Regions from separate parts of the Oleiphilus sp. HI0066 genome, predicted to be linked through region 2. Evidence: riboswitches for the same ligand, from Rfam matches in the RefSeq annotation. Region 2 holds a riboswitch; each other region holds the start of a gene.

Region 1 (4,269 bases), on a different contig from region 2:
GTAAAACGAATTGGTTGCGTCTAGCGCAGCAGTTCGGTTCGACGTATCGTGTGATTGTTCCAGATCTAATGGGGCATGGTGAAAACAAGCAAGATCTGAACGCGAGTTACCATATTGCTGATCAAGTTGCGTTTGTGAATGCTTTGATGGCGAAGCTAGATATCAAGAAGTTCCATTTGGTGGGCAATTCTATGGGTGGCGCTATCTCATCACTTTACGCAGCCCGTCATCCAGATCAAGTGTTATCGGTTACCTTAATCAGTCCAGCAGGTGTGCATACTCAGCCTTCGCAGATGGACGAAATTCTCGAGCAAGGGAGCAATCCTTTGATCGCAAAAACTGAACAAGACTTTTATCGGGTCTTAGAGTTTGTCATGGAAGTGAAGCCATTTATTCCCGATGCGATTGCAAAAGCGGAGGCTGAAATAGCGGTGTCTCGACTAGCGATCAACGAAAAGATTTTTAAAGACATTCGTTCAGACCTCACTAAAGGCTTAGACAAAGAATTCGTTAATATCACCGCGCCAACCCTAATCATTTGGGGAGAAGGAGATAAGGTGATTAGTGCCAAGAATATTGATGAATATGCGGCGCTGGTGAAGAACTCTAAGAAGGTTGTATTGCCTGGTATTGGTCACTTAGCAATGGTTGAAACACCAGAAAAAACAGCTGAACTAATGCGAGACTTTATCGGTAGCTAGACTCAAGCATTGATGAAATGAAGCCGCTATTGGGAAACTAGTAGCGGCTTTTTTTGTTTTGTGAGTGTTGTCTACGGTTAGGCATAAGTGGTTGTTGTTTTTAGAGGGTAACATCAGGCTCATTCTTCTGTTCCTGTCGGCGCTGGCCGACGGCAAGTCAGGGTCTTTGTTTCGCCAAAGACCCCAACACCCCAAAGGCGACCCGGATCGCTTACGCGCTCAACGCGATTATCCCTTCGTTCCATTGCGTCATTCCGGACAGCGAAGCGCGACAAGGTGAATTGCGCAACGCGCAAGAGAGGGAGCCCTGGGGTATCCGGAATCTACTTTGCGAATGCATGAAAATAGACAAGAGCAGACCTTGGCGGCTCTCTGAACACAATGCCCGCTTCAATAGGAAAGCGGACCTTCAGTCAGGAAAGAAATCTTGGTTTGCGGGCATTCACTTTCATGAGAAAGCGGTCATTCCAATTTGGTAGAAATACCTCCTAAACCGTCATTAGAGATCGGTTTAGTATTTGGCCGAGTTTTCTGGTCTAACTTTGACCTAGTTCAATTACCTAAACAGACATTGCAGACCTGAAAATCGCTTGTTTTTCGATGTGTGCTTAAAGATAGAAGCGCACTAAATGACTGAAGCTCAATGTTAGTAATAACAAAATGATCTTATCACCTGAGTACTTTTGATACTAAGGCATTCATAGTCGACTAAACTGACATAGACCGCTGATTAATATTCGGATTGTGGAGGAATACTATGTCTTGCTCAAACACTTCATCCCACCCTGATCACATTCATGGCCCAAACTGTGGACATACTGCGATTCGTCATGGCGATCATATCGACTATATTCATGACGGGCATCTACACCACCTTCATGAAGATCACTACGATGAACATACCATCGAGGTTAGTGACGCTAATCCAGATGGGTGTAAGCCTTTACACTCCTGCGGAGATCATGTTCATGGTCCAGGTTGTGGCCACGAAGCGGTGCCTCATGGAGATCACATAGATTATTTAGTGGATGGCAGGTTACACCACGTGCACAACGGGCATTGTGATGATCATGGTCCTATAGAACTGGTATAGATAGAGTCACAACGCTTCTTTAATTTGAATTGCTGAGTCATGGCGACTAGTGCTCCACTAGTTGCATAATTAGGCCAGTAAACTTATATTCAGTACCGCATTGGTTCACGCCTACTAAATAGATGCCTTAGGGTATCTACAGGTTGTGCTAAGAGGAAATCTGGTGAGAATCCAGAACTGACGCGCAGCGGTAATAGGGAACGAAAGCGACACGATTGGTATCTCATATAGATTAAGATCAGGCACTGGAAAGAGCTCCGGGAAGCCGTCGCCGTAGAAAACTAAGCTCAGCTTATTTGCCCTTAAGTCCGAAGACCTGCCAACGCAGTTCATCCACAAACTATTGGGTGAACTTTCATGCCTTCGCGATCATGAGGTATAGAAAGACAGGTTTTAGTTGCCTTAAGCAAGCTTAGTGTTACCGCTTATCTTGCCTCCTGTAGTTTCTTCTTTTTTCGCAAAGGACCGTTTACCGAGTTCAATTTGCGTTGTAAAGAAATATGCCGAACCATGAAGAAATCAAATGCCCCCGTTGTGGATCACCCTTTGAATGTAAAATGGGATCAATCACAATTTGCCACTGTAGCGATGTCCACTTATCTAGAGAACAAATGGCGTTTATTTTGGAACATTGGCAAGGCTGCTTGTGCCATGCGTGTTTGCTTGAGATTAAAACATTGTTACCAGAGAACCCTTCCTATAGGGCAAGGGCGTTGAACTGAACTGTCCAATTCCTAAATTGCTATTCGTCGTTCTCTAGGCGCGTATTCAAAAACATCGGAGTAGCAATTTGCTTCGTTAAGGCCTTTGGATTCAAGTTTATCGATAGTGCCGTATACCATTTGGGGCGATCCGCATAGATAAACCTTGGTATTGTCGAGGTCTTCAAAATCATGCTCAATCACCTCATAGATATAACCGGAGCGGCCATTCCATTCACTATTTTCTGTTTCTAAGATCGGCGTAAAGGTGAGGTTCTTATGTTGTTTTGCCCAGCCTTGAAATTGGTTTAGCAGATAGAAGTCGTCGATATGTCTATTCGACCAATAGATATTGATCAGTGCTTTAGGTTGTCTTGTAAGAGCCTCTTCGGTTAAGCATTTAATCTTCGCGATACCTGATCCCGAGGCGATCAATAGATGCCTTTGATTAAGGTTGGTTTGCAAAAAAGCCTGCCCCATCGGTAAGGTCACGGACACTGATGCCCCATCGATAAGACATTTTGTAAGGTGTTTCAATATTCTACCGGCTAACTCACTACCATTCTGAATATACAGTTGTATTCGACGAGCTTGGTTTGGGTCGCAACGATTCGCAATGGTATAAAAAAACGCTTGTGGTTCTCCATCATCATTTAGATCGAGTTCCAGCTGCAGATACTGCCCTGCATGATAATTCAGCGAGGTGCCGACGGGAGAAAGTAATTCAATCTCTAGGGTATCTTTGGTCAAGGGTTCTGCGCTCAAGACCTGACATTCGTGCGTAACTTTATTCGCAACTTTGTTCATATCAAAGCCATCATTACTATTTCAATAATCGAGTTCTAGCAAGTTTAGAGGACTTTTATGATGAGTAAAAATGGTATATTTTCACGTACCGATTAATATTTCTCATGCATGATGTTTGCTGAACTTAACGATGATTGAACGTACTCACCTTAGAATTCTGCACGCCGTTGAACAGAACGGATCATTAACGGCGGCTGCTAAAGCGCTTTGCGTGACGCAATCCGCTTTAAGTCACACGATGCGAAAGCTGGAAGATAATCTCGGCGCCGAAATTTGGTTTCGAGAAGGGCGCAGTTTGCGTCTCACTCAGTCAGGTCGTTATCTATTAAATATCGCGAATCGCGTGCTTCCCTTGCTAGATCATGCTGAAGAAAAGCTCAAGCAAATGGCGCAAGGTGAGCGAGGCACATTGCGAATTGGTATGGAATGCCATCCTTGTTATCAATGGTTGTTAAAAATCGTTTCTCCGTTCTTGGATGCGTGGCCAGATGTGGATGTAGATGTAAAACAGAAGTTCCAGTTTGGTGGTGTCGGCGCACTGTTAGATTACGAAATTGATCTATTGGTGACGCCAGATCCGTTTTATAAAAGCGGCCTAAATTTCACCCCTGTATTTGATTATGAGCAGGTCTTGGTTGTGCCTCGGGGGCACGATTTAGTTGGATGCCAATATGCAGAAGCAGAAGATTTAAGAGACCAGGTTTTACTGACCTATCCGGTCGCCACTGATCGACTCGATATTTATAGCCAGTTCCTTAATCCGGCGGGTGTCGTGCCCAGACTTCACAAAACCAGTGAGACGACCGAGATCATGTTACAGATGGTCGCTTGTGGGCGCGGTGTGGCTGCTCTGCCACGTTGGTTAGCAGAGGAGTATTGTAAAAAGCTTCCTTTAAGTGTGGTGCGTTTAGGTAGAGAGGGCATTGCCAAGCAGATATTCGTGGGGACGCGTGAAAGTGATGGCGAT
Region 2 (4,269 bases):
ATACCTTGACGCCAAAAGGTGTAGATCTCATGCCAGTTATACTCGAGATGATCCGTTGGAGCGGCAAGCATGACTCAGCGACGAATGCACCTCAAGGCTTGCTTGACCGAATCGCTAAAGAACGCGATGAATTGATCGAGGAATCGCGTCACGCGGTAGAGTAATATTTAGCGAAATCTCTGATAAAAATAAGAAAATGTTATGTATGAACGATACATATTGCCTCACCTAATTAATTGCGCCTGCGGTTCGCCTCAGATCATGAAGCTCCGAAGCCAAATCGTGCCGAAGTGTTCTGGACGCGTCTTGGAAGTTGGTGCAGGTTCCGCCATTAATCTACAATTTTATGACCCAAAAATTGTTGAGTTTGTTTGGGGGCTAGAACCTTCAATAGGAATGCGTAATAAGGCTAAGAGTAACGTAGTCCAGAGCGGAATTGACTGGCGATGGCTAGACTTGCCTGGCGAGCAAATTCCTTTGGATGATGAAAGTGTTGATACAGTTCTTCTTACTTTTACCTTGTGCACCATTGTGGATACGAGGACAGCACTTGCACAGATGCGGCGCGTATTGAAACCAAATGGCAAGCTGCTTTTCTGTGAGCACGGTCTTTCTGCAGATCTAAACGTTCAAAAGTGGCAAAACAGAATTAATCCCCTTTGGTCTAGGTTAGCCGGCGGCTGTCAGCTTAATCGCTCTATTGATCTTCTGATTAGTGATGCGGGTTTTCAAATAAGTGAGCTTTCTAAAATAAACGTTCCTAAAACGCCGTCTTTCGCGGGTTTCGTCTATATGGGTGAAGCTTCTGTTTCATAACTGAAGTCGGCACGAAATTTGTTTGTTTTTTGAGCTGTCCACATTTGTTGCCGCTGTAAAGTTTTTGTAAAGATTATTGTGCAATGTGGCCACATGTAGCCGTATTGAATGTTCGTCACATCAATCGGAGTTTAGATCGTTGAGAATACGAGGCAGCTAGGGAGTAGTCAGCGTATAACAATAATTTGAGCGGGAAGAGCTCTATAAATATAAGGGAGTAAGCGATGCTAGATAAAAGCTTGGTATCGGGTAAGGCATTTCGTGACGACAAGAATTTTCCACATGGATTTAGTCGCAGTGGGAATTTTTCTCGTAATGAGTCAGAACTACTAACACGAGGAGGCTGCTGCGCAAACAGTCTTATTGCCGGAGAAATAGAGCCAAAGGGAAAGGCTCAAAAACAGCTGATTGCAGTGTGCCGCGGTGAACGCGACGCCGAGACTGAATTTGAAAAAGTCTGGATGAAGTACGCTGATTTTATTGGTCGTAAACGCTGCGTGTTTAGCTTTGCATCAAGTGGAAATTTAGCATCATCTGAAGGCAGAGTTTACGCTAAAGACTTATTGAGTTAAGTCAGCCTGAGATACAGACCAAAGTATGGTGCTTTGGGTCAACGTCTTGCGTTCGTAATTGGTGTTTTTGTATAGTTCGCCGCTCAAAATTCATTTGCTTGAGCGGTTATGTTGCAAAACTACATCAATTATCGGAAGCCAAAAATCGTTTGGAATAATCCGAATGCGGGATTTCTGACGGCGTTTGCCGCAGCGGTAATTGTTCATCTGTTGGTAGCGATCGTTTTCTATTCGTATGCGCTAGGGCCTAAGGCGTATATCGTCGATAATTCAACGTACCGGGTTGCCTTGTCTCAACGCATTTTAGAACCCACTCCTGAGTCTATTATTGAACCCTTGTCGGCCAGTCAAGAATCGCCAAAACAGGAAGATCTTACCCCTAAATCGAAACCCGATCCTGTGGTGAAGCCTGTCGAGAAACCGGTTGTCGAACCCGAACCTCAAAAGTCAACGGAAGCCATTTTAGAAAGCGAGCCTTCTAAATCATCACCGGTTGAGACTATTCAAACAGTTGCTCCATCCAAGAAGAAAATTGCGAAGCAATCCGAAGCGAGCATCAGTGATCATTCGGATAAGGGTGAACCTGCTAATAAAGTTGCCGAAAGCAAAGCAAAAGAGCAGCCTCAACAAGATCAAAAAGAGCAGAAGGCTCCGGTCAAGAAAATTGAAGAGCCTAAAGAGCAATTTAGATCGCCAGCTTATGTGCTAGGTAGCCCTTCAAATCCCAGACCAGTTTATCCTAGCTTAGCGCGCAGGCGTGGTTGGGAAGGGGATGTATTATTAGGAGTGCATGTTGATGTTACGGGCTCGGTGACTTACGTAGAGATTCTAGAATCGAGTAATGTATCGGCTTTAGATTTTGCCGCTTATTCAACTATTTACGAAAGCTGGAGCTTCTCTCCTGCTGATGCGGCTGAAGCTTCGTTGAGAGGCTATGTTACTGTACCCATCTCGTTTAGGCTCGACTAAACGTTTTGCTCTTCATTGCAGTTCTGATCTTCGTACACTCGACCATGTTACTTCATTAGTCCCGTCACTCCTTGCCCCAGTTTTAATAAATCAATTGACTTGAAAATGTGAACTGCGTAAAGTCGCAGCCCTGCTTGAGGTGCTCAATCACTAAATCTAGTGAGCGAGTGAAACGGGAAGTTGGTTGAAGTCCAACGCTGCCCCCGCAACGGTAAGCAAGTTAAGTCGGCATCCTCGCCACTGTGCAGTAAAGCATGGGAAGGCCGTTCGACTAAGTCGAATGACAACTTGTAAGCCCGGAGACCGGCCTGAAGTGATTTTTTAGATATTGCGGAGGGCGATATTTGGGACTGATGTCTAACGAACTAGATTGTCGCTCGTTAACCATTACTGTTCTTTGCTTCTCTCTCTGCGCGATTGCTGGTGAAGTGCGTGGGTCTACGTTTAGTTTTACTTTCTCTACTTCTTGTTTCGACGTTTGCTGTTGCTGAGGAAACCGTCGAGCATGAAACCGTTGTGGTGACAGCTTCTAAGCTTGATGCCGATCATATCAATACCGAGCATACTTCAAGTCATACAACAGTAATTCGTTCTAGTGAGTTTGGTCATGAGTTCTCTAATGTCGCGGATGTGTTATCTGATCAGAGTGGCGTTCAAATTCGTCAAGTAGGTGGGATAGGTTCTTATTCGACTGTGAGTATCCGTGGGTCTAGTGCAGCACAAGTTAATGTGTTTCTCGACGGCATGTTATTGAATGATGCGCACGGAGGAATTGTTGATCTTGGCAATATTCAATTGAGCTCAATCGAGAGAATAGAAATATATCGTGGTAATACCCCAGCGCAGTTGGGCGTGTCATCAATTGGTGGTGCAATAAATCTCGTAAGCAAAAAAGGTGCTGCGAAGCCTTATCATACTGTGAGGGCGGGCTATGGATCGTTCAAAAGCCAGCTCGGCGCGTTGACCTCTGCTTTTCATTCTGGAGATACAAATTATCTTGTTAATGCAGAGTATGTTTCTAGCGACAACGACTATGAGTTTTTAAATGATCGGCAGACTCCTAACAATCCTTTCGATGATGAGGTACAGCGTCGTCAAAACGCACAATACGAGCAAGGAGCGATTCATTTATCTGCGGTCACAGATATCTCTAAGTCTTTAGATGCAAATAACGTAGTTCGCTACTCGAAGTCTTCTAAGGGCGTGCCGACTGCGCGAAACGCCAAAGATAATTCGGCGACATATGATGTTGAAACCCTATCTATTCAAAGTAAGTTGAATCATGAACTTTCTACTAGGTTAAAAGCGTCTTATCAGATTTATGGTTCGCTGTTGAAAGGCGATTATGACGACACTGAAAACAAAGTTGGTCTGTCTGCAAATCTAGAGAAATCTGAGTCATCTAATATAGGCGTTAAAACTGACTGGGCTTTATCTTCGGGTAATCATTTGTTCAATATTGCCGCACTGCTACGTTTTGAAAAATATGAAAACGAAGACCTTATTCAGAACACGTCTACGGATGCATCGCGCATGCAAACATCATTGATTGCTCAAGATGAATGGTTAAATTATGCGGGTACCTTACAACTAACCGGTAAGATTGGTCTTCGTTATTTGCAAGACGATCAAGATATTCCAAAATCAGTTAGTAATACTGAATCTTATTACGCTGCTTACAGCGGCCTGCGCTACACGTTTTTTCCATCCCTCGCACTCACCGCAAGCCTCTCTCACGAAGTCCGTCCGCCCAAACTTAGCGAATTGTTTGGTGACACCGGTTCGTTGTTAGGCAATGACGAGCTGGTCGAAGAGTATGCAACCAACGCGGAACTTGGGTTGCAGTTTTTGCAGGGGAATTCCAACCTTAACTCCTCCTTGTTTTACAGATCACTAAAAGATGCGATTGTCG
Region 3 (4,269 bases), on a different contig from region 2:
CGAAGTTTGCTCAGCAACCCCTTGATCAACTGGCGTGCTGTTTTTCTCAGTGTGCGTTGCACCCAGCGAACGTAAGTAATAGGTCGTTTTTAAACCGCGGCTCCACGCCGTTTTGTAGAGGTTGTCCAGCTTTTTACCTGAGGGTTCCGACATATAAAGATTCACGCTCTGTGCTTGATCAATCCATTTCTGACGACGTGCTGCCGCTTCCACTAACCAATGCGGTTCTATCTCGAAAGCAGTTGAATACAGTGCCTTGATGTTCTCTGGAATACGATCAATTTTCTTAACACTGCCATCGAAATATTTAAGATCATTGACCATCGCTGCATCCCAAAGATTTTCACGTTTGAGCGCCTCAACAAGCCATGGATTCACAACCGTAAATTCACCGGACAGGTTGGATTTAACAAATAGATTTTGATAGGTCGGTTCAATCGATTGCGACACACCAATAATGTTGGAGATCGTCGCGGTTGGCGCGATAGCCATCACATTTGAGTTGCGTATTCCCTCCTTTTTAATCTTCTGACGCAGGCCATCCCAATCTAAGGTTTGACTGTAATCACAAACGGTATAACGCTCGCCGCGCTCTTGGCTGAGTTTATAAAGCGAGTCGATAGGAAGAATGCCCTGATCCCATAGTGAGCCTTCAAAACTTTCATAGGCTCCACGTTCCTTTGCTAATGCACTCGAAGTTTCTAGTGCATAGTACGAAATAAGCTCCATAGATTGATCAGCAAAATAAACAGCTTCAGCACTCGAGTAAGGAATACCCAGTTTATATAAAGCATCCTGAAAACCCATTAAACCGAGGCCGATAGGACGATGTCGTAAATTAGATGCTTCGGCCTGTGGACATGCGTAGTAATTAATGTCGACCACATTATCAAGCATTCGGATAGCAGTTCGGATCGTCTTTTGGAGACGTTCTCTATCCAACTCGCCGTCCTGAATGTGATTCACAAGGTTGATAGAACCAAGATTGCACACGGCGATTTCATCTTCACTGGTATTGAGCGTAATCTCAGTGCAGAGATTGGAAGAATGCACTACGCCAACGTGTTGCTGCGGCGAACGAATGTTGCAAGGATCTTTGAAAGTAATCCATGGATGCCCAGTTTCGAATAGCATCGAGAGCATTTTACGCCATAGATCTAATGCGGGAATACGCTTAGAGAGTTTAATCTCCCCGATTTCAGCTTTACGCTCATATTCTTCATAACGCTTTTCAAATGCCTGACCAGTTAAGTCGTGCAGGTCTGGAACATCATTAGGAGAAAACAAGGTCCAATCTTGCTCCTCAAACACGCGCTTCATAAAAAGATCTGGAATCCAATTAGCGGTGTTCATATCGTGTGTGCGACGTCTCTCATCCCCTGTATTTTTTCTAAGATCGAGAAAGTCTTCGATATCTAAATGCCAGCTTTCCAAGTATGCACAAACGGCTCCTTTGCGTTTACCGCCTTGGTTCACTGCAACAGCCGTGTCATTTACAACTTTAAGGAACGGCACGACCCCCTGAGACTGGCCATTAGTTCCCTTGATGTGCGCGCCTAGCGAGCGAACATTAGTCCAATCATTACCCAATCCACCTGCCCATTTTGAGAGCAAGGCATTGTCACGCAAAGCGTCATATATACCGCTCAAGTCATCTGGAACAGTGGTCAGATAGCACGATGATAGTTGAGGTCTTAACGTTCCGGAATTGAACAAGGTGGGGGTTGAGCTCATATAATCAAACGATGACAAGAGGTCATAAAATTCAATTGCACGGGCTGTAGGGTCATCCTCATTTAGCGCGAGCCCCATTGCGACTCGCATAAAAAAGGTTTGCGGCAATTCAATACGCGTTTCTTCATGATGAATAAAGTAACGATCGTATAAAGTCTGTAACCCTAAATAGGTAAACTGGTTGTCACGCTCTGGTTTGAGCGCATCGGCAAGCATCTCTATATTGAAGGAATCTAACTTAGAATCGATAAGCTCTTCTTGAATGCCAAAACGGATGCCCGCTTCGAATATTTCAGCATACGCATTACTCGCATCTTCTATCGCAGCAGGCAAGTAAACATTCAATGCCTTACCCACCTCGCTCATTAACGAATCCAACAACAACCTTGCACTAACAAACGAATAATTCGGCTCTGACTCGATCAAAGGTCGCGCAGCCATAATAAGCGCTGTACCAATATCTTCCTCTTTAATGCCGTGATACAGGTTGCGATAGCTCGAATCTAATAAATGATCTGCATCAACGCCTTCAAGGCCTCTGCACACCTGAGAAATCAAAGCGCGAATACGACCAATGTTTAATGGCGCCTCAGAGCCATCATTGCGTTGCATTTTGAAGTGAGGATGTGCCTCTTCGCTAGGCTGTTGATCTTTACGCTGCTGAGCGTGCTCCTCACGGTACAAAACATAAGCCCGTGCAACTTTCTGCATCCCTTGGCGCATCAAGCCTAGCTCAACTTGATCTTGTATATCCTCGATATTGATCGAGCCGCCAGATGGATATTGCTTTTCAAAGCGACCATGAATACCACTTACAATCTGATCGGCAAGCTGCTTAACGTGGCTTGCATCCGCATGATCATGATCCTCTGCGGCCAATATTGCTTTGGTGATTGCGACTGCTATTTTGTCACTATTATATGAATCGAGAGTCCCATCGCGCTTGATCACTTTAAGCTGGAAATTAGAAGTGTTTGAGACTGGTTTGATATTAGGATCAGAGAGTGCATTTGGAGTTGTCATAATTAATTCTCATCGCGTTTCGGTCAACTAGACCAATAACCCTTCGCCATAAAAATCTATATGAACAGCACACACAGTGAGACAACCAATAAAGCTGCCATTGCCAATAATGCTGTCTTTCGATCACCCTATAGTCGCGAAGGTATGAAAGCCCATTTATCTTGTGATAAATGGGTTGCTTTGGCAGGTCTTCGGACTTATGGGCGTGTGTTAAATCTAACGATTATCCTACAGCGACGACTTCCCAGAATTTTACGTTCCAGTGCCTAATGCGTGTAGCTATCTTGCTTCGCATTATGTCGCTTTCGTTCCCAATTACCGCTGCGCGTCAGTTCTGGATTTTCACCAGATTCTCTCTTAGCACAACTAATTCAGAGACATTCTTACGTGTCTATTTAGTAGATGTGAACCAATGCAAAACACAATATATAGGCATTTTTAATAACAAACAACAATATATTGTTTAAAACAATGCCGGCTACGAATCTTAGGTATAAAAAAACCGCAAATCTCATGAGAGCATTTGCGGCTCGATTTAGTCTCTACCTATTATCCGCCAATAAATTCTGGCCCTATACCCAACGACCAAATAATTACCGTTGCGACACGCGTTGAGACAAGATAAACGAGCGCGACTGCGAGAATCGCCCCTTCGAAGAAAAACGCTCTATCTTCTGAAATACGCATCACGATCGGAAGACCCTTGTGTAGAAGAACCCCTGCGCATGCGGCAGCAAATACAAATACTAAGGCGTTGACCCAAAAGACAGGATATAACAGCGAAAAACCACCTAAAAACAGAGGCGTGCATGCGTATGCCATGAGTGCAATTCCGTTTGCAGCTTGCTCGTCATGCTCAGCTCCGTAGGTCTGAGCCATCCAGTCGATCATGTAGCCAATAAAAAATACTCCCAGCAGCATCGTTAGATATGTTAACCCGCACAAGAGGAATGCGCTGTCTGCGGTCAACTTCGTGACGGCCCCATCACCGATTGTCCAACCAACTACAGTGGTAGAATAATAAGCACACAGAGGCCCGATGGCGGCCAATATGCAGGTGTACGCGACAAAGATCCTTGTCGGCATGGAATGCTCTTTTTTGATTTCTTGCCACTCTCTAGTAGGGTGAGTGGCCAATCCAAACATATGTGAAAGCAACATAGTTAGCTCCTCCGCTGGGCTCCGTTCTTACAGTACATAAAGATAGTCGCAATCAGATTCACTTGTTTAGATCACTTTTACTTAAAGAAATGCTGTTTAGACGCTAAAGGAATACAAGCACTTAGTTAACTATGCTAATTCCCTCTTGCATAAGCGATTTCATGCATCACTTGCCGCAAGACCTCTACGCCACTTAAAATCTAGGCAATTTCAACGAACCGGCTGTTTTTAACTATAGTGTTTTGCATTCAACAAAAGGAAAACGACACTCACATGAGTCAGGAACAACCAAACAATCCTCTTCATGGCATCACGCTGGCTACGATTGTAGAAAAACTTTATGAGCATTAT

What was found. Region 2 has a riboswitch for cobalamin ahead of A3738_RS06270 (TonB-dependent siderophore receptor). Riboswitches for the same ligand answer to the same signal wherever they lie in the genome.
Region 1: another riboswitch for cobalamin. It lies ahead of A3738_RS32655 (cysteine-rich CWC family protein); the one in region 2 lies ahead of A3738_RS06270 (TonB-dependent siderophore receptor).
Region 3: another riboswitch for cobalamin. It lies ahead of A3738_RS28180 (ribonucleoside-diphosphate reductase subunit alpha); the one in region 2 lies ahead of A3738_RS06270 (TonB-dependent siderophore receptor).

Annotation. Positions count from the first base shown of each region.
Region 1 covers NZ_LWFH01001222.1:54,718-58,986, forward strand. The annotation lists gene A3738_RS17115 (alpha/beta fold hydrolase) at 1-701, shown strand, start outside; gene A3738_RS17120 (hypothetical protein) at 1,459-1,794, shown strand; cobalamin riboswitch at 1,908-2,133, shown strand; gene A3738_RS32655 (cysteine-rich CWC family protein) at 2,295-2,516, shown strand; gene A3738_RS17125 (NAD(P)H-flavin reductase) at 2,529-3,302, opposite strand; gene A3738_RS17130 (LysR family transcriptional regulator) at 3,433-4,269, shown strand, end outside.
Region 2 covers NZ_LWFH01000446.1:82,283-86,551, reverse strand. The annotation lists gene A3738_RS06290 (helix-turn-helix domain-containing protein) at 1-164, shown strand, start outside; gene A3738_RS06285 (class I SAM-dependent methyltransferase) at 262-816, shown strand; gene maoP (DUF413 domain-containing protein) at 1,041-1,388, shown strand; gene A3738_RS06275 (energy transducer TonB) at 1,497-2,357, shown strand; cobalamin riboswitch at 2,478-2,684, shown strand; gene A3738_RS06270 (TonB-dependent siderophore receptor) at 2,790-4,269, shown strand, end outside.
Region 3 covers NZ_LWFH01001822.1:3,157-7,425, forward strand. The annotation lists gene A3738_RS28180 (ribonucleoside-diphosphate reductase subunit alpha) at 1-2,757, opposite strand, end outside; cobalamin riboswitch at 2,922-3,143, opposite strand; gene A3738_RS28185 (Yip1 family protein) at 3,307-3,918, opposite strand; gene A3738_RS28190 (VF530 family DNA-binding protein) at 4,192-4,269, shown strand, end outside.